DNA from 2 places in the Paenibacillus sp. IHBB 10380 genome. Region 2 is predicted to be linked to the other one. Evidence: predicted binding sites of a transcription regulator. Region 2 holds the regulator's gene; the other holds the start of a gene.
The links. The regulator Rex, encoded in region 2, represses fermentation and respiration genes when NADH is low (regulators of the CRP and FNR family bind a similar motif). The targets are predictions, from matches to a motif close to TTGTGAAATATTTCACAA.
Positions count from the first base shown of each region.

Region 1 (12,443 bases), 170 kb from region 2:
AACAAATCTCCCTGCTTCACTTTGTCTCCTTCTTTCACCATAGGAGTAAAGTGCTTACCTTTAAGTTTAACGGTATTAACACCTATATGCATCAAGACATCTGTCCCTGCCTCAGAAGTGATGCCGATCGCATGTCCGGTCGGGAATAGAGAAGTCACAGTTCCATCCATGGGAGCGACTACTTCTCCTACCGTTGGGGCCACTGCCAGTCCTCTACCCATTGCCCCGGACGAGAATGCTTCATCGTTAACCTGACTAAGTGGTAATGCCGCACCGGTCAACGGGCTGTAAATGTACTCTTTTTTCAAATCCACAATTGGACTAACCGAAGGAGAGACAGGCGCTGGTGTTGGTGTTGGTGTTGGTTCTAAAGTTTCTACACCATCTACCGTTTCTACCATCTTCGGTTTGCTTTCGTAGCCGAACAACAGTGTCAGCAAGAAAGCCGAGCCAAGAGAAACAATCATGGAAATTACAAATATACCGGTTGGTTTCTCTACAGGAATCGAGAAAATATTATGGAACACGTATGCTGTATATTTAACACCGAAGTGACCATTTATCGCTCCACCCAGAGCTCCTGCTATAATAGCAATAGGAATTACTCTTTTGTATCTGAGAATCAATCCATACACGATAGGCTCTGTTACCCCTGCTAGCAGTCCGGTGATTCCGGTGGAACCAGCGATTGTTCTCAGTGACTTATCATTTTTAGCTTTGATGAAAATACCAAGTGCGATACCAATTTGAGCAAACACTGCTGCAGAAGCCATTGCTTCGATCGGATCGCCTCCGTTCGCAATATTTTGCAGCGTGATTGGTGTAAAGCCCCAGTGTAATCCAAACACCACCATGAATGTCATGCCCCCGCCAAGTACAATACCTGATAAAATACCACTGACTCCAATTAACCAGGTCACACCTGCTGCAATCCAATCGCCAATGTTGGTCCCGAAGGGCCCTAGAACAATAATAGTAAGCGGAACCATAATCATAAGTGCGATCATCGGGACCATGAAAATCTGTAGATCTTTCAAAATAATCTTCTTCAACAGTTTGTCCAATAGCACATAAATACTAATCGCAATGAAGATCGGGAACACACTAGATGCATAGCTGACGATTACCAGTGGTATACCAAGGAACGAATGTGCAGTATTACTGTCCATCAATGACGTGAAACTAGGCTCCATTAGGGCGGCACCGATAGCCCCTGCTACGTAAGGATTCGCTTTCAACTTCAAACCGAGTGTAATACCAAGGAATATCGGCAGGAAATAGAAGACGGCATTACTAGCTGCCGACAGAATCATGTAAGTGTCGGATGTATCGGACATCCAGCCCAGCATGGTCAGTACAGTAAGAAGTGCCTTGAGCATCCCTGATCCAGCCATAACTGGAATGAGCGGCGAGAAGCTCCCCGAGATAACTTCAAACACTTTAGATATCGTCGATACTTTTTGGTCTGGGTTATCTTGTTTCGTAGAAGTATTGGAAGCAAAATTTGTGTTCTTAACAATCTCGCTATATATATGGGCGACACTGCTCCCAACTACAACTTGGAACTGGCCCCCGCTTTCTACGACGGTAATAACCCCTTCATGCTTCTCAAGCTGCTCTCTTTGCGCTTCTTTGTTGTCTTTTAAACTGAATCTAAGTCTGGTAGCACAATGAACCAAATCATTGATATTCTCTTCCCCACCGACAAGATCTACGATGTCTTCAGCCATCTTTTTGTTATCCATGTTGATTCCCCCTCTTGATGAAAGTGATTTTGGGTAAAAAAAATACCTAAACGAAAGAGTAGGATCACAGATGTGATCGTACACACTCGTTTAGGTATCGCCTGCATTACCAGTAACAATCCTTTTGTTTAGGTTGTGCCTTTACTATAATAGATTAGGAAAGCGTATGCAAGACTTTTTCGCTTTCCATTTATTCACAATCCCGATCCTCCCCTTGAAGTCACCCGCTGAATATGAATCGTCAGATATACTTTTTCATCAATAGTCATAGCGCTTTCATATTCGTTCTCCAAGTAATTGTTTATCTGATTCATGCACTGGAACGCTACCGGGAACTTGTCCTTAATCTGATCGTACAGAAAATTGTCTCCAGATGCAGATTTCTCCTGTTCTCCGTTTAGCATCCGCTGCAGGAAGTACTGCAGATGGGTAATAAAGCGAGAATAACTGAATGAATTCTCATCAAGTTTCAGCTGATAATAATCCGATATGAGGTTCATAATATCACTCATGGCCTTGGTCACTTCAACCGTCTTCTGCATTCCTTGGCTGTCTTGGCGCGCATTGACAAAATGCATAGCGATGAAGCTCGCCTCATCTTGGTCCATTTCGAGATCAAAATATTTCTTAATCAAGATCAGCGCTTTCTGACCGACCGCAAATTCCTTCGGATAGAATTTCTTGATCTGCCAGAACAACGCATTCTTGATATTCATGGAATTCCGGTAGCGGGCAATGGCAAAGTGGATGTGGTCAATCAAAGTGATATAGATATTCTCGTTAAAAACGTCTCCCATTTCCATCTTTGCGAAGCCTACAATTTCATCAGCCAATGAGAAATAGTCGGCAGATGTCTCCCCGATCAGATCAATCAATTTCTGCGGTACATTATCGGGTTTCAACATAAAGGTCTTTTCGATTTTATCCTCGTCAACTCTCTGCCCCATCTTCTTCTTGAAGCCCAGACCATTGCCAATCACCACGAATTCGTGACCAACCTGGTCCTCGGCACGAATGACGTTGTTATTGAATATTTGCCGAATGATCATGGTGTATTTATTCTCCTCTTTTACAGGCTAATTCCATAAAACCAAAAATTTAAAAATTGATTGTCAATCACCATAATAAAATAACATAGCTATATGTGGGAACACAATAGATGGGTTCTAAGAATACGCAGTCTGTTCAGCAACAGACGTCCCAAATTCGTTCATATGATAAGTTTGGTTAAATCTCCGCAGATTATGATGTATAACCCTTTTTTAAAAGCTTCTTCACCATGATGCTCACCAGTTGAAAAGACAGAAGAGTGAAGCACTTTTCTAACAACCAACGATTTCTGGATAAACTTAAATAGCGCGCGCCGATGGACCGGCACGCGCTGACTGCATAGATTTTTTTATGATGCTGGTGTGAATTTTGCTGCTTGCGCTCCTGCTGTTCTTCCGAATACAATCGTGTCCGCAATTGCATTCCCGCCAAGACGGTTAGATCCATGGATTCCACCTGTTACTTCGCCAGCTGCATAAAGACCAGGAATTACTTTACCAGCGGTATTGATCACTTCGGTATTCGTGTTGATTTCCAATCCACCCATCGTATGATGCGCTGTAGGTACACGTGGACTTGCAAAGTAAGGTGCTTTGTCCATTTTCTTCGCGAGAATTTCACGTCCATATTTCTCATCTTTCTGGCTATCTACCGTTTGGTTATAGTACTCAATTGTTGCTGTGAAAGTCTCAGGGTCAACGTTAATTTTCTTCGCTAATTCCTCTAGACTATCCGATTGAACTACTTTTCCTGTTTCAACAAGTTGTTCAATGGTTTCATCGAAATTGTTCTTTGTTCCAGGTGTAAATGTGTTGCTGTCCGCAATTACATACATTAAAGAATCTTCTTGTTGCATTAATGCTTGCGTCATTTCATCACGACGTGCATCTTCACGAATAAAACGTTCCCCCGCTTTATTCACGAACATATAGGATTCAACACCCTTAGCCAACCATCCTGTCAAGCTTCCTGTTTCTGGATCACCCAGTGGCAAAGATTGAAGATATTCCATTCCTACCAAGTTAGCTCCTGCTTGCTCACCAAGTACTAGACCATCCCCCGTTGCGCCCGGATGATTCGTTGTTTGCACACTATCCGGAATTTCAGGATTATATTTATGCCGCATATCTAAGCTTGCAGCGTAACCGCCTGTTGCTAAGATAACACCTTTATTTGCGCGAATTGTAATATCTGCGCCATCAGAGGTTCCTTTCAAACCAACAACCGTACCATTTTCAATAATTAGTTCTTTCGCTTCTGTCTTCGTCAAGACTTCAACATCATTCTTCTCTAGGGATGCTTGAAGAGCTGTAACAAAACCACCATGCTCATTCACCGGACGATGGCTACGAGGCCATAATGCACCAGCAACCGTAAATACTTCATCGGAGAATTCCAGTCCTAGCCCTTCAAGCCAGTGAATACCATCAAGTGCGTTATCTACAAGATAATGTACCAGTTCAGGATTCGCTTTTTCATCGCCACCTTTGAATGTTTGCGTGAAATGCTTATCCAAGGAATCTTCGATATCTTGCTTGGATTGACGCTCTGGATCTACTGCATTGTACGCGCCACCAGCTAATGCTGTGTTACCCCCAATACGATCCATTTTATCAATAACGATGACAGAAGCACCGTTTTCCTTCGCCGATTGTGCAGCTGCTAAACCAGCACCACCCGCTCCAATGACGATGACGTCAGCGGACATCTCGATAGCATCTTTTGCCGCTTTAACAACTTCTTTCTTTTTCCATTCATCTACATTTGCTCCTGCATCTTTAAGTGCAATTGCAATCGCTTCTTTAACTCCGTTACTACTAAATGTTGCGCCAGATACACTGTCAACGTTCAAGCTTTGATATTCAACAACATCGGCGGGAATTTGTTTGATCGCAACATCACCGACACCCGCTGTCTCGCCATGCTCAAGGACATTAATGGCTCCAACTTTACCAGCATCGTCAACCGTTAGTTCAATTTTAATTTTGCCATGAAAACCATCAGCTTCTGCTGCATACAGACCTGTTTTTAACGTACCATCAACATTTGTAGCATTAGGCGAATCAGAATTTCCACTTGAACACCCCACAATGGATGTTAACATCAATGCTGCGACTACAACCCCAGATAAACCCTTCTTAAAATAATTCATGTTGCCTCCCTGTTTCATCTCCATGTATTTTGTGATATGATTCACAAAACTTGGCATTCGATCTCAATTCCTAACCTAACGCCTACACTTATTATCCATGATCAGGAAAATATTTCTGTATCGGTGTATACCAAAGTAAATACATATCATGATGAGGTACAGCCATGAATAAAAGTAAAATCGATAACTCGTATGAAAATAAAGAACTACCACACTACATAAATGAGCTTTTAGCGTTAATCCACAAACACAACCTGGGTAGCATGCGACGTTATCGTAAAAATGAACATATCTTTCATAATAACGATCCAGCGGAACTTATCTATATTATTCAAAAAGGTGTTGTGATTACTTACCTGGCCGATCAAGACGGGCGAGAACGGATTCGGCGTTTCTTTTCCGCAGGTGATATTCTTGGTCATAACACATTGTTCCATGGTGGTTATATTGCCGATGCACAAGCCATACAACCTAGCAAAGTAATTGTCATCGATAAAACTCAATTTCTCCAACAGGTCGAATCTGAACCTAAACTCCTTATTCATCTATATCGCGTTCTCGAAATGACTCACCGTAATCTAGCTATACATATGGGAGATTCCTATTATAGTGCGGAGACACGTGTGCTTAAATATCTTCTCCGACTGCTTAACCAATTCGGTACTTCGACTACGGAAGGTATTGTAATCACGATCCCTCTCACCCACGAACTGTTAGCCAAATATGCTGGGACAACAAGAGTTACAGTCACTCGTGTACTGAGCCGACTTTCTGCAGGTAACATCTTAAGCACGAATCCAAAGCCCTGGATTGTAAGCGATTTAGATGCACTTGTTGAATTATGTGAGCAAGCATGCTTGGATCACATATGCATTGTAGGTTCAGGATAAGGCTAGGAATAGCAAAAGACTTATTCGAAGTAAGGATGACTTCGAGCAAGTCTTTTTGATCTTAAATTTGATGTTGATTGCTGTTTAATCTACATGCCTAAGTGGATAGTATTGCTGTTTTGTAAAAGCTCAAGCACTTCAAATGGCTCATCAAGGACCCATTTTTCTGGATCTCAAAGCAGGAGCCCTTACAATTGCAACGTGCTGTGACATCTCATCAGTGACAGGTACGTGTAAATCAATAACTAGCTATACCCAATAGATAAGAAGAGCAGCTTATTGTCACACTTAGCGATTTCAAAGCTTCCGACCAGGGAAACCAGTTCGCCAGCTTATACGCATGCTGCAGTAGATACTGCGACTTTATCATAGGGCATCAACTCGTTTCGTGTTGGATTTGGGTAAAGTATTGCTAAGGGTTAGTTTACCCAAAAGGTGGGAGAAGGGGCAGCGAATGAAAAGATAACTCAGGAAAGATTTTTTTAAATTTAAGGACAATTTTGAGTCGCTGTTTTACAACAATATTAAATATCGCGAATTAAACTTTTTCAGTATCCACTCTGTGGCAAGGAGCATAAAGTAAGTTTCTATCAGATCAATTTTTTATCACTAATTTTAAATATAAAAATGCATAATTGTATAATTGACGTAACTTTTCATTTTCCAAATAATTCTTTAATACAAAAACTCCGCTTTTAAAACTTGCTTTTGATTGATCATAATCCTTAAGAATATAATAATTGATACCTATATATACGTATAACTCTCCTATACGAGGATGAATTTCTCCGAATTTATCCCGATAAATTTCCAATCCCTTTGAACAATGTTCTATGGCCAATTTATATTTCTTAATTTGTGTTAATAATTGTGCATAGCTAATATTATCATTTGCTACCTCTAAGCTCGATTCTCCATATATAGCTTTATCAATTTTAAGACCTTTTTTATAATAAGCCTTAGCTTCTTCAAAATACTTAGGATTTACTGTCAACCCTTTTTTCAAGAATACTGTACCCAAATTAATGTATGTCGTGGCGAATTCAGGATACTCTTCTGAATCAAATACTTTCAAAAACATATCCTTTGACTTTCCCAAAAATTCTTCTGCTTTATCCAACTTATCCAGTTCTTGATAAGCCCATCCTAAATTATTTAGAAATTTCGCCATTTCAGGGTGAGGTTTCAAATAAATTTTTTCTCCAATAAACACAGATTTAATAAAAAAGTCTTTTGCAGTTGCGAAATCATCAATCTCCATATAAGCTAGTCCAATATTGCTATATGTCTTTGCTGTTCTTAAATGGGTCTCACCATATATACTGAATATACTTTCTAATGCCTCATCAAATGCAGCCCTTGCTTGATCAATTTTATACATCTTAATAAAATTTAAACCAATATTATTCAGAACTATCTCTTTGTATGGATTTTTATCTAAATATCTATTTTCAGAAACCCTAAGAGATTCCATATAGTAATTATTAGCCTCATCAAAACGATCAAATTTCCCTAAAATCTCCGCGTAATTATTATACAAATTTGCAAGTCCAAAATAGTCTTTTCCATATGCAACCTCAGTTAATTTGATAGTTTGATAAATCACTTTGATTGCTTCTTCAAATCTCCCTAAAGCAGTTAACGTTGAACCAATATTATTGTAAATTGATATCATACTCTTTTCAGGCATATTATTTTCTTTATTTAATTCTAGGCATTTTTGAAAGTAATGGTATGCCTGATTATGTTTTCCTAGATGATTATAGTTAACAGCTAAGTTATTATATCTATTTATTAAATAAATTGAAGTATCTCCGTAACTTATCTTATCTAGGTCTACACACTTTTGATATAGTTGAATAGACTTTTCTAAATAACCTTGTTGTTCATATACAAAAGCAAGTTCGTTATAAAATTTTGACAAATTGCTATAAAATGTAGAATCCGGTTCAGAAATAATCTTATTTTCGTATATTTGCTCCAACAAAAGTATAGGTTTATTTAATGTTAAAATTGCTTCATCAAACATTAAACTCTCTCGAGAACGAAACTTACCACATAAATACAATATTTCAATGTAGAGGTTAAAGAAGATTCTACTAGTCTCTAGAAAACTCGTCACTTTATAATAATGCGGAATCATTAAATTCGTTTCTTCCAAGTCCTTCATTTCATTATCATTAGTATATCGAGAACCTGAAAGTAAACCTTTTGAGATTTTTCCTAACGTATAGTGTCTCTCTTCACTGTTTAAATCATCGCGTGTTACCACCTGAACAAGAGTATGGATAGTTATGCCCTTACCATGTAATGTTATTAGCGAAAAATTTGTTAACCAAGCAATAACCTTATCCGCGTTACTCCCATCTTCTGAATCGTCGTCCAGGAATTCTATTAATGACCTTAGTTGTTCGAGAGGAAACACAGTTGTTGATATAAATGAGAGCCCTTGCAGTACCTTAACCGCAAATGGATAACTTCCATTTATAGTATTGAATGTCTTTTTCCAAACAGTGGATATAACAAAATTATAGTCACTAGATATATGTTCTCTAATTCCAAGCGGACTTGATGTAGCTAATAAATACTGTCTTTTCTTTTCAGTCCTAAAATCCTCCAAATATTTACTTATCGTTGTTTTAGCCATTCTTATATATGAACCTGCTTGAACTAATGCAAGTGCTAAATAACCTAGTTCACGACAAAGTTCTAATATAGTCTCATCTTCATCGTTAATTAGTGAATAGTTTTTCAACAAGATTAACGACTCTTCCTTAGGCAATTCGCCTAGATCCAAAGGTAGATCCACATTAAACCAATGATCACTTTGAGAGGTTATAACCACATCTCCATTTCCATTTCTAGGAATAAACTCAACAATATCATCTTCATTTGTAGCATTATCAAAAACTAATAACCATCTATGCTCATACGAAGCTTTCCCTTCAAGGATTTGTTTAATTTTTTTAACTTTATCTTTTATGTTAATCCCCTCTGATGTGAAACCTAAATCATAATAGATTTCTAAATAGTCAGCAACGATTGTTTCTTTACTCTCTGCATTAATCCACATTATCATAGAATACTCATCTTGATATTGAAAGGTGTACTCTAAAGCCGTTTGTGTCTTTCCTGTTCCAGCTAAGCCTTTAATAGCAACTATATTTATTTTATTTTTTTTCAATAAATAGCTTCTTATACCATTAATATAGTTGGATCTACCAATAAAATTTATATTCCTATGTAATTTAATATATTTAAAGCCCATCTCGTAAACCATAGAATTCTCATTAAAATAATCTCCAATAATCATTTTAATTTGATCTTCTTTTAAATTAATAAATACTTCTTCTAAATCCTTAGCAAGAAATGGCTTACATTCAATCTTATATGTATCCTCAATGTCTTTTAATGCAAGCTCAATGTCTGCATAAGTTGCTTTATATTTATCATTTAATACATAATAGAACTTCCTAATATTACTCCAAGACTTATGTAAACCTTCGAAATCTTCATAGAGCTTCTTGATACTCGCTTTTATTTTATTACCTAGATTTTCAGGGGCATACACTTGATAATAAATGCCTTCCAAATCAATATAGCCATCGTTTTTTTTATCACCTTTAGACCCTTGGGGCTTGACAGGTCTAAAATTTTCATTTGAATAGATCATAACTTTTGAAAATAAATCCTCATAGCTTTGTCCATCAGAAGAGTATACTTTATTCTGAAATAATTTTCTGATGATCATTCTATTAGAACTATTATTCATTCTAATACCACCCTTTATGTTAATTTCTAAATTCTCTTGATATCTACTCCTTCATTGTCCAGCTCAAATAGTAATCTCTTAGTCCATTAAAATCCAATAATCTTACTCCATCAGAATTAACGAGGTTAATTGGATATTCAAGCTCAAACTCTGTTCAAGCTTTTCTAAAACTCCGTCTATCTATTTTCGCTGATTAAGTGAAAGAAATTATGCAGATTTAAATTTTTGGTCAAGGTTTGGGAGACCCTAACGTTTTCTACTCGTTTGCTCATATATATCACACTACTCATCAATTAGTTTATCTTTTATACCTTCAAGTGAGCAACAATGGCAGTGGTATGGAGAAAAAAGATGCAGTGTATTATGAGAAAATATAATTTTGCTAATATGAGAACCTTCTCTTATCAGTACTTCCTTTAATTCAATTAAGTCACGTTGTTCAGATGATATATTACTTAGTTTCGTTTGATTTTGTTCAGATTTAGTGTGAACATAATGACTGGTAAGCATAAAAATCCAGTGCAGGATTTAATAAGATCTATACTGGATTTCCAAAGGATATTACTGAATATTTTATGCACGTTACAGTGTGAAATAATTTCTTATCTAATTTGTTTATGTATCTTTTCAAACCATACTGATTCCCACAGTAACATCGCATTTTCCTCAAACCATTGCGACCATGAAGAAGGATTTTTCTCTACTTTCCTATTCTCATTTTCATGTAATACAACTTTATACAATAATCTTCTTATCACATCAAAAAAATCTTTAATATCACCCTCAAACATCTCCGAAAAATCCCACCATTTACTTATACTAGGATGTCCTCCGAAAAAATTCCTTATATCATATAACCGTGAAAGTAAATACTTTTCCCTCTCGTCCATTCCAAACGCGTTCAAAGTTATTTCCCTTTGATTATTTGTTCCGTTGATATTCATACGTTCTCTTGCATATTGCTGTATAACATCAACTGTCTTATCAAGAGATGTAATAGCTTCTTCATCAAAATGACCTTCATAGAGTTTGTAAGCATGTAAGTAGTTAAAGAAAATCCTGTGAATAAAAGGGTCTAAAGCATTTATTTTGTTTACCAAAGAAACTAAATTTCTTTCTCTTGCTCTATACTCATGATGAAATCTTGCATGTGTTTCTCTCCAAAATGCTAGAATAAATTCATCTTTATTTTTTGCACTTTTAGGAGTTGTGAAATTGAGCATTTTATCGCCTCTAAAATCGCATGAACGATCATAAATAATACTGAGAGAAGATATCACATCAACAATACGGCTTCTTGCAACATATTGAGATGCATAATGAAAAAACCACGAGATAGAATCATAGACGTATTCATCTTTACAAAAATCTCGAAGACCCTTATCCCAAGAAGGCATTAACACCCCTACATATAAACTTTCACGTTCTTTATTAGGTGCAATAATAACTTCATTTGAGATATAACTAAAGTTCAAATTTCCAGAATCCGCTAGACTTCTAATCATAATTTGGACTCTATTGTCACTATCGAAAATATGCTTGTTTAATACCTGATTAAGTGAATAAGTGAATTTCCTCATGCTATCGTTAGGTATGTTAGATTGAGCCCATTGGCAAAATTTACTTTTGAATTTATTAGTATTTTGGTTCAATCTCATTCCCCCTCAAAAAAAGAACCTATTATCGATTTAGTATATATCAATCAGAGTCGATGGTGTAATCTCAACCTAATAATTGGCATAATGCTAGCAAATTGGATTCAACATATTTATAAGATTTAACTAGAAACTTTGCTTAAAGATAGTATCCCATAGAAATGTAAGTTTACTCCAATCTTGATTTATCAAATCAGGATTTTTCAACTTATCATCCAACTTCACATTAATTTCACTTTTATTAATAATAGAACCTTGATACATGTCCAATTTTTCAACATAGTTTGTCCATTGAATTGGGGAGAACTCGTTGTTACTTTTTAATATATCTTCACCAAAGAACAGTTCAATACTAACCGCCAATCCATTAATATTTATATTATTTCTTCCTGTTGGTCCAATTGTAGGGTATGAAGTACAAAAATCAAGTATTGGCAATTTCATTATCTTTATACTCTCAAGTATAGGAATAGTTGAGAGACTCTGTATTTCTAGCTCGGCTGCCGCATCATTGTCAAATATTGCGATAATTCGATTTTTTATTTTGGCTGCCGAAAAAGACTTAAGCAACTTTGCTAAGTACGATGTCCCACCATCTGCTCTGTAGTTATAGAAATCAAAAAATGTATATAAATGATTGTATTCAGGGTATAGTATTTCCAAACTTCTAGACAAAACTTTGATATCTGTTTTCCCTTCAGTCACAATTATGGTAGTATCCATAAAATTATCAAAAAACTCTAATGCATCTGATTCATCAACCCAACCGCCATCAACAACTGAACTCAAATCATACTCGACAACAGAGTCTTCATTGCAATTAATAATGCACATATAAATATCAAGCATATGGTCAATAAGGTGCTCTTCATTTTCATATATATCGTCATAAAAAAAGGGATTTAATAAGTTGCCAGACGATAGTTTTTCGACAATCAATCTTGAAATAATATCCGTTGATATCTTGGGATGTTTATTCTTTATGTTATCATCATAAATATCTATACTTTCACTTTCCAGAATCGATCTCAAAGCATTAGAATAATTATCAAAGGTTAGTCTTTCATAATATTCATAACGCTTGTCATACTCATCATCAGGTTTAGCATAATATGATTTCTGATATTCTAAACCATTATTGAAATAAGTTATCAACTTTTTATTACTGCATCCAAGAAT
Region 1 is NZ_CP010976.1:1,409,709-1,422,151, reverse strand. Features, by position in the region: gene UB51_RS06440 (beta-glucoside-specific PTS transporter subunit IIABC) at 1-1,745, opposite strand, end outside; gene licT (BglG family transcription antiterminator LicT) at 1,940-2,794, opposite strand; gene UB51_RS06430 (flavocytochrome c) at 3,145-4,947, opposite strand; gene UB51_RS06425 (Crp/Fnr family transcriptional regulator) at 5,112-5,837, shown strand; gene UB51_RS06420 (tetratricopeptide repeat protein) at 6,433-9,609, opposite strand; gene UB51_RS06415 (hypothetical protein) at 10,212-11,261, opposite strand; gene UB51_RS06410 (HEPN/Toprim-associated domain-containing protein) at 11,391-12,443, opposite strand, start outside.
Region 1: the regulator Rex is predicted to act here: its motif matches at 4,977-4,994, upstream of UB51_RS06430 (flavocytochrome c).

Region 2 (12,443 bases):
ATTGCGAGATGGAAAGGGGCGGCGCTGCTTGAGTCAATCATTAAAAATTGGAATTACATGTTATCCTTCACTCGGTGGGTCTGGTGTTGTTGCAACTGAATTAGGTAAATTGTTGGCTGAAAAGGGTCATCAAGTTCATTTTATTGCGCACAGTATACCTTTTCGATTGGGGACCACATTTCAAAAAAATATATTCTATCATGAAGTGGAAGTTAGCGATTATTATGTGTTTCGTTATCCTCCCTATGATTTATCTCTAGCTACCAAAATGGCACAAGTAGCCAAAATGCAGCAACTAGACATATTACATGTTCATTATGCAGTACCGCATGCCGTATGTGCTTTTCTAGCCAAGCAAATGGTAGGTAGCCAGCTGAAGGTGGTCACCACACTTCATGGAACGGATATTACGGTATTAGCGCAAGATGAATCATTGAAAGATCTTATTCGTCTAGCGATAAATGAAAGTGACGGAGTAACGGCGGTATCTAATGACCTCATCCGAGAAACAAGGGAAGTTCTAGATATTAGTCGAGATATCGATTTAACATACAATTTTGTTGATAAAAGAGTATACTATCCGCGCGATACATCAGCATTACGTGGCGATTTCGCTAAACCGGAAGAAAAAATATTAATGCATATTTCTAATTTTCGTCCTGTTAAGAGAGTATCTGATGTGGTAGATATTTTTGCTAAAGTGAATGAAAAGGTTCCCTCGAAATTACTGTTTGTAGGTGAAGGGCCAGAGCTTCCTAAAATTCAATGTAAAATTAATGAATTAGGGCTTCAGGATAAAGTTCATTTTCTTGGTAAACAAGATGAGATTGCACAAGTGATTTCACTCGCAGACGTTCTCCTTCTTCCATCTGCCAAAGAAAGCTTCGGACTTGTTGCGTTAGAAGCTATGGCCTGTGGAGTACCTACAGTAGGTTCTCAAGCAGGGGGGATTCCTGAGCTTGTCATCCATGGAGAGACGGGCTTTCTGGCCCCAATCGGAGATGTGGATCAGATGGCCAAATATGCCATTCGATTATTGTCTGATGAAGATCTAGCTCGTAGAGTTAGTGAAGCTTGTCTTAATCGTGCATGTGTAGATTTTTGCGACAAGTTGATTACGAAACAATATGAAGAAATCTACTATCGTGTATTGGGGCGTGAAGTTCCGAAGCTTGATCCGGTATGGAGGTAGTCACTATTGGTTAAATGGAATTATGCGGACCCAGCAATGGCCGAGCAGAGTGAGCGTGTTCTTCAAACGCTACTACATCATGGGTATGAAGCTTATTGGGTTGGTGGATGCGTGAGAGATGAACTGATAGGACGTCCAGTTCATGATATGGATATGACGACATCGGCTCTACCTGATAAGATGATTGAATTGTTTGATCATACGGTGCCTACTGGAATCAGTCATGGTACGATTACAGTTCTATTACATGGACATGCTTTTGAGGTGACCACTTTTCGTGTAGATGGGACATATGAGAATCATCGACGGCCTGAAGAGGTTACTTTTGTTCAGGAAGTTGTGGAAGATCTAAGACGTCGTGATTTCACAATGAATGCTATTGCTCGGGATGTTAAGGGACATTATATTGACCCCTTTGCAGGACAGCAGGATGTTGAGCGAGGGATCATTCGCTGTGTTGGAGATCCAGAAGAACGCTTCGAGGAAGATGCCTTGAGGATGGTAAGATGTGTTCGCTTCGCATCTGTCTTTGATTATAGGATAACGCACAATACGTGGAAGGGCTTGTGGAAGAAAAGGGATAAGCTGACATTTATAGCGATGGAACGTATTCGTGTGGAGCTAGAGAAGGTGATCGCAGGAAGTTATCCCCTTAAGGGATTAGAATTGCTAGGACGTAGTTCACTGCTATCATTTGCTAAAGTTGCTGTGGATTGTAACCGATTTGATCGGATGCTTGTTCGTCTCATGGACAGTATTCCCAGTGATCAGGTAAATCTGAGATGGACACTTCTTCTTTACTCGGGTCGCTTCACAGTTCATGAAGCAGAGCAGTTACTAAGAAATTGGACATTTACGAAACAAGATAAAGAGCATATTTGTGACATTCTGAAGATGGATGAAGAGGTCAAAGTGCTTTTTAATATAAGTGAAGCTATCCAATGGCCGAGTTCCATGAAGGAACAACGATTGCAATGGATGTCATTAGTTCTGAAATTCGGATTGTTAACGGTGAAGCGATGGCTAGAGCTTCGTACCATCATGGCGAATGATCTAGATCATGAAGTTAAGGAATGGTTAGGTTTATTCTCGCAGTGGAATTCGGAGATGAAGGCTTTTCATCTGAAGGAACTGGATATAACAGGTCGTGAAATCATGATGCTAAGTCATCGATCAGCGGGTCCTTGGCTCGGTCAAGTTCTTAATCATCTTTTGCTTCAGGTAGCCGTGGGCGTTATTAGTAATCATAAAGAATCGTTGATTCGAGAAGTAGAGAGGGTGGATAACAATCATGGCTAATGACTCATTATTGGACATCCTACTTCAGAGACCTGATGAATTTATCTCAGGTGAAGAAATCAGCAGGAGATTAGAGATTAGTCGCACAGCTGTGTGGAAACAAGTGAACAAGTTACGAAATGCGGGATACGAATTTGAGGCTGTTCCTCATAAAGGCTATCGTATGATCAAGAAACCGGATCTCTTGGACACGGTTACTCTGATGAATAATCTGAATACATCAATAATGGGAAGTCGGATTAAGGTGATGAAGAGCACAACCTCTACCCAAGATCAGGCTCGCAAGATGGCAGAAGACGGTGCAGCTGAAGGAACGCTAGTCATTGCAGAAGAACAGACAGGCGGTAAGGGGAGAATTGGTCGTAAGTGGTTCTCTCCATATGGTAAAGGCATATGGATGAGCCTAATCTTAAGGCCACAGCAGCCACTTCAATTTACGCCTCAGCTCACATTGTTGACCGGTGTAGCAGTATGTCGAGCCATTCGAAAAATAACTCACCTTGATGTAGGTATCAAGTGGCCTAATGATCTTTTGCTGAATGACCGAAAGGTCTGTGGTATTCTACTCGAATCTGCTGCAGAAGATGAGATTGTGCGCTATTGTATTGCTGGAATCGGCATTAGTGCAAATTTAGATCGAGAAGATTTCCCGGAGGATTTGCAGAACATTGCTACGTCCTTAAAGGTACAAAGTGGTGTTGCTGTGGATAGGACAGTTCTTATCGCTTCAATTATGGAAGAACTGGAATCGTTGTATGAATTGTACCGTCTGAAAGGCTTTCAGCCTATTGCATCCTTATGGGAAGCGTCATCGGTTACACTTCATCATCAAGTGGTTGTAAATACCCTTCAAGGTCGTCTGGAAGGGATAGCTAGAGGTCTGGATCCAAGTGGAGCATTACTTGTAGAGACAAGCAGCGGAGAAATTGTACCTGTCATTTCGGGAGATGTGAATCGGATAAATTTATAGGTGAAATTGAACATGGATTTTGATATAATATTTGCGAGGCGACATCGATCATAGTAATCGGGCTGCACTCATGTTGTGTTGTAACTATCTGGAACCATTGTTTAGGACATGATGTACCGTTGGATTCTGCTCTGAGCCGAAAGGACCGAGACAGAAGGGACGAACGCAAGTGACTCTTTTTTGTGCTTTCGGACCTTTTTAGCGGAGATGCTAAAAGGTTTTTTTTGTTGTTCAGAAGAACGAAAGGGGTCAATAATGAAATGGCAACGAAACAAGCGTTAAATATCGTGAAGATGAAAAAAATGAAAGAGGAAGCTGTTCCTCTTACGATGATTACGGCCTATGATTATCCTACAGCAATGTTAGCTGATGAGGCTGGAGTAGATATGATTCTGGTTGGAGATTCACTTGGAAATGTTGTGCTTGGTTATAATTCTACAATACCCGTCACGATAGACGACATGGTATATCACACAAGAGCTACTGCAAGGGGAGCAAGTAACACCTTTATCGTAGCAGATATGCCGTTTATGACCTATCACGGAAGTGTAGATGAAACTCTTCGTAACGTGAGAAGACTCATGCAAGAAGGTCATGCCCATGCGGTAAAAATGGAAGGTGGCCTTGAAATATGCTCGACTGTTGAGACCATCGTCAAAGCTGGCGTTCCTGTGCTGGGTCATATTGGACTCACACCTCAATCTGTCAATCAGATAGGGGGTTATCGAATTCAAGGTAAAGATGCCGCAGATGCTCAGCGCCTTATGGATGAGGCTAAAGCACTTGAAGCAGCAGGCGCCTTCGGTATTGTATTGGAATTAGTAACGGAGCAGGTGGCCGAAGCGATCTCCAAAGCATTATCGATTCCTACGATTGGTATCGGTGCTGGGCGATATTGTGATGGACAAGTGTTAGTGTTCCATGATGTCTTTCAGTTTGCTTCACCTTATCGGTCTAAGCGTTTCGTCAAAACTTATGGAGATGTGGGTACGATGATCCGTGAAGGTATTGGAAGTTACATTAAAGATGTGAAAGAACGTGCGTTTCCAGCTGAAAATCACGTTTTTTTAGCCGATGATGACGTTCTAGACAACCTATATGGGGACACTAAAGCAGAAAAGGTGGTGAGATCATGAAAGTATTCAGAACGATAAGAGAACTTCGTGAAGAGCTGAACTCCTGTAAACAAAGCCAAAGTAATGTTTCGGTTGGGTTAGTTCCTACAATGGGATACTTACATGATGGTCATGCCAGCTTAATGACACGTGCTCGTGGGATGAGTGACATCGTCGTTCTAAGCATTTTTGTGAATCCGATCCAATTCGGACCAGGTGAAGATTTCGAAACGTACCCTCGTGATGAAGAGCGAGATTTGGCATTAGCCAAGAGTCATGGGGTTGATATTGTATTTATTCCCACTGTTCAGGAAATGTATCCAAAGCAGGTTAAGACTAAAGTTGTTGTCTCCGAATTGACAAGCCAACTCTGTGGAGCATCTCGTCCAGGTCATTTTGACGGCGTGACTACAGTGGTGAGTAAGCTGTTCAATATTGTTAAACCGAATAGAGCATTCTTTGGTTTAAAAGATGCTCAACAGGTGGCGGTATTACAGCAGATGGTTACGGATTTAAATATGGATGTTGAGCTTATTACTTGTCCTATTATTCGCGAAGCGGATGGGCTTGCTCTAAGCTCACGCAATGTGTACCTTAGTCAGGAGGATCGCACGCAGGCTCTAGTCCTTTCACGCTCACTGAATGAGGTTAGGGAGGCTATTGACTGCGGAAGGGCAGCAACGGCTGCTGAAGCTCGTCTCATGCTAAATGAAATCATTCGAAGCGCTCCTCTAGCCGTAATTGACTATGCAGAAGTGTTATCTTTCCCAGAATTATCACGTGTAGAGGATGAAACTGTGCTCGTAGATATGCAAGGTGAAGTGATCATGGCATTAGCTGTTAAATTTGGAGGGACTCGGCTGATTGATAATATGTTATTTAAGCCAAAGGAGGCACTTTTACTTGTTTAGACACATGATGAAATCCAAGATTCACCGTGCAACCGTTACGGAAGCAAATTTAAACTATGTTGGTAGCATTACTATTGATGAGAATTTAATGGAAGATGCTGATTTATTGGAGAACGAAAAAGTTCAGATCGTGAATAATAACAACGGTGCTAGGCTTGAGACATACGTCATCCCAGGTCCCCGTGGTAGTGGTGTTATTTGTTTGAATGGAGCAGCGGCGCGTTTAGTTCAGCCTGGAGACACGGTCATTATTATTTCATATGCTGTCATGTCACAAGAAGAGCTGGTAACGCACAAACCGACAGTTGTGTTTGTAGATGAGCATAATCGGTCTGTACAGAAGATGGACAAAGAAGTTCACGCAACCATTTTATAAGAGGTTGTTCAAAAAGTCATCTATTGATCACGAAGCAACACTAGAAGAATATTCGGCATCGAATCTGAGTTCAACCCTCGAAGTCCGTTGCTCATGTAGGTTTGCCTACACTCCGCTACTCCTTCTTCGGCCCTGAACTCACCTTCTTGGTGCTGAATAGTCGACTTTTTGAACTCACACTATAAACCACAGGAATTGCACATTTAATGCAATGTATGGTAGTAGGGGATATTAAGTCACACTTCGACAAAAAATGAACGTAGGGTGATCAAGCTTACTAATTAAACCTTACTGAATTCATTTTTTTGTTAAGGGTGGGATGCAGGCTATGTTTCAACATGTATTCGCGGAAATGAACGACATGTTAGAGGAAATTGTCAAGCATTACCCTACTGCGCAGGATTCGCATAAGCAGTTATTGCTTCATAAGTGGAATATGCTCAAGTCCATGAGCGATGGCATTATGGAAGAATGGCTTTCTTTTGAAGAAAAGATGAGCAGCTTCCGAGAACATACCCTGTTACCTCCTGTTTTCTCTCTGGGTGAGGCCCCTGAAATGGGGATGGAGTCATTCGTCCGTGGTCAAGGATACTTCAAACTGCTCATGTATCGGCAGTCAATTCAGCAATTTTCTAACATTGTTTATGATTATCCGGATAGTCTTATTGCGCGTATGTACCTTGCAATGGCGCACCTCCATCTGGAGGAGACCACGGAGGCCATGATGCATTTGCAGTGGATTCTGCCTTTAGCGGAGCATAAGAGATTGAAAGCCATGATCTTCAATGCATTAGGGTGTATTCATGTCAAATTATCAGATTTAGGAAAAGCACAGGAGTATTTCACGATCGCATTGCAAAACGACCCAACGTTGCCAGAGCCTCTCGTTAATTTACAGGTCTGTCAAGATAATCGTGGTCAACTACAGTATGGCAATCAATTGATTACATTGATGTGAAAAAATGGAGTTTATGAAGTGAACAAATAAGACGATACATGTTGCTCACTAGAGCAATAATGTATCGCCTTTTTGTTCAAATATAAGAAAGTATAAGTTTCCACTATACTTAGTTGATATTTCTACGAGACACGGTTAGCGTCCCTCAAAGGACGGTAACCGTTTCTTCTTTAATAAATGTATTATTTTATATATGATTTGAATACTAAATATATTATCCTTCTTGTTTATTATTATTGCAGAAATAGGTGCTGTTTATGAGTGAACGTTTGATGCTTCGTTCTACTTGGTGAATAAATTGTGATCTTCTGTTATGCTGGTATTGAGACTGGATTGAAAGGGATAAGTAAATCATGAAATTTGCTGTACTGGACTTTGAAACAACAGGCAACCAGTCCGCCGATGAAATTATTCAAGTTGGACTTGCCATCATTGAAGAAGATCAAACGATATCCCGTGTATACGGGTCTTATGTTAATCCCGGGATACCCATCCCGCCGTTTATTACTAGCTTGACAGGTATCACAGAACAGGATGTAGTGGATGCTCCTTCTTTGGAAGAAATGATGATGGAGCTAGTTCCGCTTTTAGATGATGTGGTGCTGGTAGGTCACAATGTCGCTTTTGACTTTGGTTTTCTACAGAATGCACTGGATCGGTGTGGCTATCTGCCCTATGCAGGACGAATTCTTGATACCATGGATTTTCTCAAAATATGCTTTCCATCCTTAACGACTTATCAATTGGGGTTGGTTTCTGCTCATTTTGAAATTCAGCATGACCGGCCTCATCAAGCAGATAGCGATGCACTCGCCACGGCGCTTGTTTTATTGAAATGTCTTGATGAGTTATGGACGCTTCCACTGATCACATTACAGCGTTTAAGTGAGTTATTTGCGAACGAGGATAGTGACCTTGGTTGGTATTTTGATGGATTGTGTCAGGAGAAGGAGAAGCAGCCCGCTCAGGATCTTGAGAATCATACCTACTATCGCCAATTGGCACTTGCTGTAGAGGATTGGAATGAAATTGCACCTCCACGTGATAACTTAGAAGATAACCCACTTCGTTCAATGGATTTCCCACAGTATCTTGCGAGCATAGAAACCCGTCTTCGGGAAATTATGCCACAATATGAAGCGCGTGAATCACAAAGTATTATGTTCAGTGAGGTTATAACTGCACTCCAGAATGAGAAGCATCTTATCATTGAAGCGGGTACAGGGACAGGGAAGTCACTTGGTTATTTGATCCCTGCCATATATCAAAGCGTTAAGAACGATCAAAAGGTCATGGTTAGCACGCACACTATTAATCTTCAGGAGCAGCTCCGAGAACGTGATGTTCCTTTATTGACAGAGGTTGTTCCTTTTCCTTTTAAGGCGGCTATATTTAAAGGTAGGCAGCATTATTTGTGTTTGAGAAAATTTGAACATAAAATAAATAAGAGAGACTTCTCAAATCCTAAGGAAGACCTTCTAACAGCGGCTCAAATGTTAATATGGCTAACTCAGACAGAGACCGGTGACGACGAGGAGCTGAACTTGAGCGGACGTGGAGGCGATTTCTGGGATACGGTTGCTAGTGACTCCGAATCATGCTTAGGTCGTGCTTGTCCATGGTTCCGTAAATGTTACTATCATCGAGCGAAGCATGAAGCAGGAATTGCGGACGTCGTTATCACGAATCACTCTAAACTTTTTACAGATGTTAAGGCAGGGCACCAGCTTCTACCAGCCTATGAACATTTGGTGATTGATGAAGCACATCACCTAGAAGAAGTAGCGGGTAAGCATCTCGGACTTCAAATGAAATATTTCACGATCGTGCATACACTAACAAGACTTTATAAAGATAATCGTAGTGGTCAATTACCAGCCTTACGCCAGCAGATCTATTCTTCGGGCTATGAGAAGTCTTCTGAGTGGTCTTCCCTTATTGAAAGATTAAGTGGAGATTTGGTTGAGGTTAAGGAGCATTGGGATAGACTGAGTGATATGTTATTTAGTCTTCTGCCTGAGCGCAGTGATGCTGCACCTGGAGATACGGGTCAGTTTGTTCTACGCTTACAACCTACGAAGAAGCCACAGGATTGGGAGGCTGTATCTGCAATCGAGAATCAGATACATGTCATCTTAAGCGATGTGGTTCGTAAAGGTGAGAAGATGATAAACGAGCTCAGGGATGATCATGATGAATACAATTCAGATAGCTTAGTCACAGATATCAGTGGTCTCTTCAAGGATCTGAATGCGGAGAAGGAAGATCTTCGTTTTTTCATGTCACTCAATGATGCAGGAAATGTATATTGGATGGAAGCCAATGGTCATTTTCGAAGTAAATCATTGCAATTGTTCGCAGTCCCTATAGATGTGAGCAAGCAATTGAAGGAATTATTCTTTGATAAGAAGAAAAGTATAATATTAACATCTGCCACGCTATCGATTGAAAAGTCATTTCAGTATATGATCGAGAACCTGGGTCTACAAGAATCTGCAGACAGTAACCGACTGATGACAGTTCAACTGCCATCGCCGTTTCGCTACCGCGATCAGGCATTGCTTGTGATTCCTCGGGACTTCCCAAGTGTGAAGGGAAGCATTGGAGATGCGCTCTTTGTGAACACGCTGGTTAAATCTTTAGCAGATACGGCGATAGCTACTAAGGGGAGGATGCTTGTATTATTCACTTCATATCGCATGCTTCGTCAAGTGTATGAACCCTTACGTAGTGCGCTCTCTTCCAGTGATATTACCGTCTTAGGTCAGGGTGTGGACACAGGGAGTCGAAGTAAATTGATTCGCAGGTTCCAAGATAGCAGTGCCTCTGTGTTACTAGGAACGAGTAGCTTCTGGGAAGGTGTGGATATACCTGGTGAAGCGTTGACCTGTCTGGCTATCGTTCGGTTACCGTTTCAACCGCCGAATCATCCGCTTGTAGAAGCCAAAAGCGAGCTCTTGCAACAACAGAAGAAGAATCCTTTCATGAAGTTATCAGTACCTCAAGCGGTGATCCGCTTCAAGCAAGGCTTTGGTAGACTTGTACGTACAGCAAGTGATCGAGGCATTGTTATTGTATATGATACACGTGTTATAGAATCTTATTATGGGAAATATTTCTTATATTCATTGCCTGGTCCCAAAATGGAACATATGCCAATGAATCAGATGGTACCACGCATATCTGAATGGCTTCATGAGGGAGGGGCATCTTGAGGTGGCTTTATTTCAGCCAATAATTAGGAGGAGCAAGAATGAAATTCGAGAAAATATCAGAAGCTGTCGTCCGTAGATTGCCTGTCTATTTAAGGTATCTTTCGGAGCTTCAAAACCGTGAAGTTGCTACTGTTTCTTCGCAGGAATTAGGTCAAAAGCTTGAACTGAATCCTGCACAAATTCGTAAGGATTTAGCCTATTTCGGGGATTTCGGACGTAAAGGGATCGGTTATGATGTTGCTTATCTTATTGAGAAAATTCGTCACATCCTGAATCTTGACCAGCAAATTAATGTGGTGTTGGTGGGAGCAGGGAACTTGGGACAAGCGCTATCTAATTACAATATGTATCTTAAAGAGAATTTGAAAATCATTGCTGTGTTTGACTCTTATTCACCTAAAGTAGGCACAGAGATTAATACATTAAAAGTACAACCAATGGAAGAGCTTAGATCAACAATTATTGACAAAAACATTCGAATTGGGATCATTACAGTTCCGGCATTTGAGGCGCAAAGTGTAGCTGACCAACTAATTGAATCAGGTATCGAAGCGATATTGAATTTCGCACCTACCATTCTTAAAGCACCGCCTCATATTCGCATCCATGCTGCTGACTTCACAACCGATATGCTAAGTCTGGCTTATTATTTGAACAATAGAAAGGAAGAAACAATTCATGACGAAATCACCGACAAAGTGGATCATTAAGAACGGATCCTTTGCTGTCCTTAATCGAGAGCAACCGGTTATTCGAGGATATATGCTAATTGAAGATGATCTGATTACTTACATTGGGGAGCAGGCCCCTTCTGTTGAACAGGATATCCCCGTGGTTGATGGTACTCATTTGTTCTTCCTACCTGGATTAGTCAATACGCATGGGCATGCCGCGATGTCGTTGCTGAGAGGTTATGGTGATGATCTAGCACTTCAAGTCTGGCTACAAGAAAAAATGTGGCCAATGGAGGCGAAATTCACTTCAGAAGACGTATACTGGGGAACATCCTTGTCAGTCATAGAAATGCTAAAGGGAGGTACAACTACCTTTTTAGATATGTATGATCATATGGGACAAGTGGCTAAAGTTGTTGAAGGATCTGGTATGAGAGGCGTTTTAATGCGTGGTGTTATTGGTCTATGTTCTGAAGAGGTTCAGAATGTGAAGCTGAAAGAAGCTATCGCTTTCGCTAAAGATTGGCATGGCCAAGCAGATGGAAGAATCACGACGATGATCTCACCACATGCACCTTATACTTGCCCTCCAGATTTCTTCGAGAGATTTGTACAAGCCGCTCATGATCTAGATCTGCCTATGCATACGCATATGTCTGAGACGTTGAGTGAAGTCCAGCAGAATGTGAATGACTATGGTCTTAGACCTGTGGAGCATTTAGAGAAGCTAGGGATGTTTACACGCCCTTCGTTGGTAGCTCATGGGGTTCACTTAAACGATAAGGAAATTGAAATATTGGCTAAATATGATGTTGGTGTGTCGCATAATCCAGGCAGTAATCTGAAGCTTGCGAGTGGTATAGCAAGAGTGACAGATCTGTTGAAAGCGGGCGTTACGGTTTCGCTTGGCACAGATGGACCGGCCAGTAATAATAATTTAGATATGTTTGAAGAAATGCGTCTGGCTGCATTAATTCATAAAGGAATCTCGGGAGATCCAACAGCCATTCCTGCGGCAGAAGCGCTGCGTATGGGTACAGTGTATGGAGCCAAATCTCTTTTCTTAGACCGGATAGGTAGTCTTGCTCCGGGCATGAAAGCTGACTTCATTGCTGTAAATACAGACCAAGCTCATTTCTTGCCTCACACTGACTTCATATCTCATGCTGTATATTCAGCAAGTAGCAAAGATGTTGAGCATGTGTGGGTTGATGGTAAACAGGTTGTGAAACACGGTGCTTGTCTTACTCTCGATGAGGAACGCATTCGTCGTGAAGCACAGTCAGCATTCGAGGGCTTGTTGTCGCGTTAACAGCAAGGGTCTCACTCTCGGAGAAAGGAAGTTCAGGGTGAAGAATAAAAAAAAATGGATTCTGCTTGGTATTGTTATTTTTCTGCTGATATTGTTTGGACTTTATAGATATTACATATATATCATTCAAGATCAACACAGTCAGGAAACGACCGCAATCACTGCTGCCAAAAAAAATACAGAGTTGGTGAAGGTGACTGATACACAGAAATCAGTGTGGGACACCATCTCTTGGGTTATTGAAGGTAAGGATAAGGACCAGAGAGATCTCATGGTCTGGGTTCAATTTACTGAAGATAACAAGCTTGCATCGGGACTGAACGCAATACACAGCGAGCTGGTAGAGAACGGATTATCAGAAGAGCAAATACGATCCAAGATCATAAATGAAATACCGGGTATTGAGGAAATTAGGATTCAG
Region 2 is NZ_CP010976.1:1,241,052-1,253,494, forward strand. Features, by position in the region: gene bshA (N-acetyl-alpha-D-glucosaminyl L-malate synthase BshA) at 29-1,192, shown strand; gene UB51_RS05655 (CCA tRNA nucleotidyltransferase) at 1,199-2,491, shown strand; gene UB51_RS05660 (biotin--[acetyl-CoA-carboxylase] ligase) at 2,484-3,461, shown strand; gene panB (3-methyl-2-oxobutanoate hydroxymethyltransferase) at 3,722-4,597, shown strand; gene panC (pantoate--beta-alanine ligase) at 4,594-5,487, shown strand; gene panD (aspartate 1-decarboxylase) at 5,480-5,863, shown strand; gene UB51_RS05680 (tetratricopeptide repeat protein) at 6,192-6,821, shown strand; gene dinG (ATP-dependent DNA helicase DinG) at 7,175-10,036, shown strand; gene UB51_RS05690 (redox-sensing transcriptional repressor Rex) at 10,075-10,746, shown strand; gene UB51_RS05695 (amidohydrolase) at 10,715-12,022, shown strand; gene UB51_RS05700 (cell wall elongation regulator TseB-like domain-containing protein) at 12,060-12,443, shown strand, end outside.